Regions from separate parts of the Lysinibacillus sp. FSL M8-0134 genome, predicted to be linked through region 2. Evidence: riboswitches for the same ligand, from Rfam matches in the RefSeq annotation. Region 2 holds a riboswitch; the other holds the start of a gene.
What was found. Region 2 has a riboswitch for thiamine pyrophosphate ahead of thiW (energy coupling factor transporter S component ThiW). Riboswitches for the same ligand answer to the same signal wherever they lie in the genome.
Positions count from the first base shown of each region.

Region 1: another riboswitch for thiamine pyrophosphate. It lies ahead of thiT (energy-coupled thiamine transporter ThiT); the one in region 2 lies ahead of thiW (energy coupling factor transporter S component ThiW).

Region 1 covers NZ_JBBPAJ010000001.1:3,794,715-3,797,889, reverse strand. Annotated here, with positions in the region: gene MKY49_RS19410 (SMC family ATPase) at 1-438, shown strand, start outside; gene MKY49_RS19405 (hypothetical protein) at 479-601, opposite strand; gene MKY49_RS19400 (DUF4870 domain-containing protein) at 657-980, opposite strand; TPP riboswitch at 1,108-1,215, shown strand; gene thiT (energy-coupled thiamine transporter ThiT) at 1,335-1,895, shown strand; gene map (type I methionyl aminopeptidase) at 2,177-2,932, shown strand; gene MKY49_RS19385 (hypothetical protein) at 2,961-3,175, opposite strand, start outside.
Region 2 covers NZ_JBBPAJ010000001.1:786,221-789,395, reverse strand. Annotated here, with positions in the region: gene MKY49_RS03840 (ABC transporter substrate-binding protein) at 1-166, shown strand, start outside; gene MKY49_RS03835 (MFS transporter) at 508-1,704, shown strand; TPP riboswitch at 1,770-1,877, shown strand; gene thiW (energy coupling factor transporter S component ThiW) at 1,970-2,470, shown strand.

The sequences.
Region 1 (3,175 bases), 3.0 Mb from region 2:
GCCAATATTCGCCTTTATCATTTATCAAATGGTCAATTTGAGCTCAGACGTTCAGATAGATTGGAAAAGCATGCGAAACAAAGCGGACTAGGTCTTGATGTCTACGATGCTTATACCGATCAACTACGAGATGTCAAAACATTATCGGGAGGCGAAAAATTTAATGCCTCATTAAGCCTTGCCTTAGGAATGGCAGATGTAATTCAAAGCTTCCAAGGTAATATTCATATTGAAACGATGTTTATTGATGAGGGCTTTGGTTCGCTTGATGAGGAATCATTAAATAAAGCAATCGATACATTAATTGATTTACAGGATTCTGGTCGCATGATTGGCGTAATCTCTCATGTGCCTGAATTAAAATCTGCAATGCCAGCGGTTTTACATGTAGAAAAGACATTAAATGGCCATAGTCAGACATACTTTGAAGTGAAATAAGTGAAAGGCGTATTTCCGAAATAGGGAATACGCCTTTGTTTTATTTTTTTCGAGAAGTGGCTGTAGGAGTTGTTCCTTTTTTTGCAGCCATTACTTTTTTGACGATAGGAATAACAATAGGTGCCAATTTTACAGCAGTTTTCACAACGTTTGATACTTTCATTAAAAAACAGCTCCTTTTACAATTATTACTACCTGTTTCGCTTAAAATTGAAACATTAACGGATTACTCGAACAGCCTGAATAATATTCCATATGACAATACCAAGTGAGACAATGGCATAAACGGCAAATGAAACTAACCAAACAACCATCACAGTATTATTACTTGACGTTGGATCTAATCTTAATGTAGAAAAAACAAAGACAATAAAAAATAGGATGCCAAAAACAAAAGGAATTAAATGAGAGACAAGTGCACGAATTGAATGTCTTTTTACATCACTATCTTTCGTTACAAAGTAAACAATTAATGGGACGATAAAAGGGGCGAAGAAAATACTAAGATAACTAAAGGCAGATAAAATTTTTTGGTTCTCCATAGTTGTACCTCCTTTTTTAATATTTACGCATGAAAAACGGCAAAGTTTCAAAAAAATAATGTATGGAAAAGGTTGTAATCATCCAATCCTTTGCGTACAATGGGATTGTTCAAATAAATTCAGATGTAACGACCACAAGGGGAGCTGATGATGTCAGCTGAGACTGGGCACGTAATGCCTTGACTCTTTGAACCTGTAAGTTAACACTTGCGTAGGGATGTGGATAGAAACCGACACTTGTACGATGTCAGGCTCTGTCCTGGCATCGTTTTTTCATTCTTTAGGAATAAAAAAGATGTCTGCATTTCTATTCCTGCTCTTGTATCCTACATCGGAACAAAGGAGAGAATATGTATGGACAAAAAAAGACTATTAATGCTTGTGGAGATTGCGATATTTGCAGCGATTGGCCTTGTGCTCGATCAAGTATCCTTTAAAGTATGGGCACAAGGTGGCTCTGTTAGTCTTGTCATGGTGCCTATTATGTTAATTGCATTTCGTTGGGGCTTAGTTGCTGGGCTAACAACGGGATTACTTGTGGGTGTTATGCAAACCATGTTTGGTGCTTATATTGTGCACTGGCTTCAAGGATTATTGGATTATGGTGTTGCCTTTACAGTTGTAGGATTAGCAGCGGTTGTACGTGGACCTGTGTTGGATGCTGCAAAAAATATGAACAAAACGAAAATGGCACTTTACATTATCGTAGGTACTGTTTTTGCAGGCTTTTTACGATACGCAGCACATACAATTGCTGGAGCTGTATTTTTTGCAGAGTATGCGGGTGATCAAAATGCATGGATCTATTCTATCATTTATAATGGTACATATATGTTGCCAGCAACCATTTTAACGGCAATTGTAGGCGTGCTTTTATTCACAGCCGCTCCACAATTAATGCAAAGAAAAGCATAATAAAAGTTTCCTCAAATGATTTATTGTAAAAGGGTATAAAAGCTTTTCGTTCTATACTACTTGATGATATTCGCTTTCGCACAGAATCATTAGCAAAATTATCAACTTTTTTCAACAACAAGCAAGTCCCTTCACTCATGTGAAGGGACTTTTGGTCATGAATAGCTCGTTTAGCACTTTGCATTGTAGGAAAGCATACAATATTTAAAGCGTTTATCGTTATACGCATAAAAAGTTATGTTATATTAAAGAATAGATATTAGATGAAAGGGACGTTATACATGATTGTAAAAACGCAAGAAGAGATTGAAGCTTTTAAAAAAATTGGACGCATTTGTGCCGAAATTCGTGAAGCCATGAAAGCAGCAACAAAACCAGGTGTTACAACACTTGAGCTAGATGAAATTGCTGGCCGCATGTTTGCAGAGGCTGGTGCTATTTCTGGACCTAAGGGGGAATATGATTTCCCAGGATATACATGTATTAGTGTCAATGAAGAAGTGGCACATGGTATTCCAGGAAAACGTGTTATTCAAGAAGGGGATATTGTGAATATCGATGTTTCTGGGTCATTAAATGGATACTTTGCAGATACTGGCATTTCATTTGTTGTTGGTGAGGGTTATGAGGACAAAGAAAAACTATGCCGAGTTGCTAAAAGTGCTTTTGATCGAGCAATGACAAAGGTTAAAGCTGGGTCTAAATTAAATCAAATAGGTAAAGCGGTTGAACGAGAGGCGAATGCTAATGGTTTAACTGTTATTATGAATTTAACAGGACATGGCTTAGGTCAATCTTTACATGATGAGCCTAATCATATTTTAAATTATTATGATGCATGGGATTCTACGATTATGAAAGAAGGAATGGTGCTTGCTGTTGAGCCATTTATCTCAGCAAAAGCAGAGCATATTGTAGAAGCTGGTGATGGTTGGACATTTGTTACACCTGATAAATCGCTTGTAGCTCAAATTGAACATTCAGTTATTGTCACTAAAGATAAACCAATTATTTTAACTTCCTTAGATGAAGAATAGGATATAATTTAAAATCCTGCTAACCAATTTATTTTTGGTGGGCAGGATTTTTTTTAATAAATAAAATACCAACAAAGAGAACACCACATAAAAATAAGGCGGCAGTTGTTACAAGAAGCTCATCAAAACCATTATGTAAAGCGATTCCTAAATAAGCCCAAATAAAAACACTCGGATACATGGTATCAAAGTGATGAAAGCGGATATGTAGTGCAATAGCTCCACCAAGTGTCAGTAAAATTA
Region 2 (3,175 bases):
TAATATTGCAGCGATGGACTTAATGGATGAAGAAGTTGTTTCTGATGAACGCTATTACCCTTCAGAGGAACAACGAGAAACATTAGAGGTCTATAAAAACTTAGGGCCAGACTATTTAGGAAAATATAATGAATTGTTTTTAGAATTTAAAATGAGTATACGATAATTTAAACTAGCGAATTGGTTCACACACCAATTCGCTAGTTTTTATCTGCATGCATATTCATTATAGTTAAAAAACAATTCAGTTCTTTCTGTCACAGAAACTTTAGTATATGACCACATTTTCACATACCCCTTCTATCATGCAATTGTCAAATGAATAATTTATTATTTAAAACTTAGAAATATAGCATCACATGTCATCTTAAATAACCTAAGAAGAAAACTTTTGTGGAAAACCATTCTAAATATCGAACCACTTCAATAATCTTAACTAATAGCCAAGCGATAATTCTTTATGATAGACTGTACTATATTTGATTACAAAAAAAGGGGGTTTATTCGATGACCCAGCAGAAGTCCAATAAGGCGGCTTTGTATATTTTAATGTTTAACATGTTTATCGCAATGGGGAGTATTGGGATTATTATTCCTGTCATGCCTGAGTACTTAAAAATATTCGGTGCAGCAGGACAAGTTCTAGGTATGCTTATTGCAACGTTCGCCTTAGCTCAATTCGTATTTTCTCCAATTGCTGGGAATCTTTCGGATCAGTATGGTCGAAAAAATTTAATTATTTTCGGTCTTATCGTGACAGGTCTTGCACAAATCGGCTTTGGCCTTGCTACAGACGTATGGATGCTCTTTCTAGCACGCTTTTTAGGTGGTCTTGGTTCTGCATTTGTTGCACCTCCTATTATGGCTTTTGTAGCCGACGTCACAACCTATGAAGAACGTGGGAAAGGAATGGGTATGTTAGGTGCTGCTATGTCTCTTGGTTTTATGATAGGACCTGGTATTGGTGGCTTTTTGGCAAAGGTAAGCTTACACTTCCCATTTTTCACAGCTGGAGCTGCTGCCATTGTAGCATCTATTTTATCTTACTTTTTATTACCTTCTACCAAACCAAACACTGCTCAGCAGAAACAAAAGCAAGACAATCTGGCGAAGCAAATGGCTCGTTCCATACATATGCCTTATTTTGTTATGCTCATAATTATGCTCGTGTTCTCGTTCGGCATTGCTAATTTCCAAACGACTTTGTCCTTATTCGTGACAGAAAAGTTTAATTACACACCCGTAGATATCGCGATTATTTTAGTTGTCGGTGGTGCTTTTGGGGTCGTTGTACAAATGTTTATTATTACACCACTATTTAATCGTTTTGGTGAAATGAAAGTCGTATTAGTCAATTTATTTATTGCATCCGTTGCTATTTTCTTAATATTATTCGTTTCTGGGTTTGCCCTTATATTAGTTGTAGCAACTATTTTCTCTACAGCAACAACACTAATTCGACCAGCTGTTAATACGCTAATCTCAAAGCTTGCAGAGAAAGAACAGGGATTTGCTGCAGGCTTGAATAATGCTTATATGAGTCTTGGTAATATGATTGGACCAGCATTAGCAGGTCTATTATTCGACTGGAATATGAACAGCCCGTATATTTTTGGCTCCATCATATTATTAGCATGTTTCTTCCTTGCGCTTGTCTGGACATTGAAAAAAGCACCTCATTTAATGCATCCAGATACAAAGTAGTCTGAAAAATCATTGACTATTTTTAGCAGTATGTTACATTAATGTTGGTCAACTAATTAAATAAAATTAACCACTAGGGGAGTCTTTAAAAGGCTGAGACGTATATGTTTAGATACGGACCCTTTGAACCTGATCTAGTTCATACTAGCGGAGGGAAGTGGCGCTACTTGCTATTATCATTGTATACGCGAGGCCGCTTCCTATTGTTTTTAGGTAGCGGCCTTTTTATTTCCCTAGTGAAACTTTATCAAAAGGAGTGAACTTGATGTCAATTCGTAAATTAACGGTCATGGCTTTATTAGTAGCTATTGCCGTAGCAGGCTCTACCTTTGTCTCCATCCCGACAGGAATTGCACGTGCCTTTCCCATCCAGCATGCAATTAACGTGGTAGGTGCAATTCTATTAGGGCCAGTTCCTACAGTCCTAATTGCCTTTGTTACTGCCATCATTCGAATCCTTACAGGGACAGGATCATTATTAGCGATCCCTGGCAGTGTTATTGGCGCATTATGTGCTGCTCTCGCTTATAAATACAGCAGTAAAATGTGGTTAGCTGGCATTGGCGAAATCATTGGAACAGGAATTCTTGCTTCACTGATTGCTGTACCTTATGCAAAGTTACTAATGGGGACCTCCGTAGCTGCCTTATTCTTCATGCCAGCCTTTTTAACATCCAGTACTATAGGTGCTCTTTTAGGCGTAGTGATTGCTAACAGTTTGCGGAAGACCGTCCTAGTAAAGAGCTTTAATTCTTCACTTTATTGAGTGAACGGGTTCTGTGTTTTTATATAGTATTAGATGGAGAAATTTAATTATATCTGATGATAACTTTGTTTGTTCTTTTAGAGCGAGGACATTTGCTTTTGGAGCGCTTACCTGTCTCCTTGGAGCGCTTTCCCTCATATTTGGAGCGCTTTCCTTTACTTTTGGAGCGGATACTCCAACCCTTGGAACGCTTCTCCTTCCTTTTGGAGCGGATACAACACCCTTGAAGCGCTTTCCCTTACTTTTGGAGCGGATACAACACTCTTTGGAGCGCTTCCCTTCACTTTATGAGCGGATACACCACTTTTTGGAGCGCTTTCCTTTACTTTTGGAGCGGATACTCCAACCCTTAGAGCGCTTTCCCTTACTTTTCGAGCGGATACACCACTCCTTGGAGCGCTTCTCCTTACTTTCGAGCGGAGACCTGTCTCCTTGGAGCGCTTTCCCTTACTTTTCGAGCGGATACACCACTCCTTGGAGCGCTTTCCCTTACTTTTGGAGCGGATACATCACTTCTTGGAGCGCTTTCCCTTACTTTTGGAGCGGATACAACACTCCTTGGAGCTCTTTCCCTTACTTTTGGAGCGAATACACCACTCCTTGGAGCGCTTTCCCTTACTTTTCGAGCGGTTACCTGTCTCCTTGCAGCACTTTCCTTCACTTTATGAGCGGAGACCTGTCTCCTTGGAGCGCTTTCTTTACTTT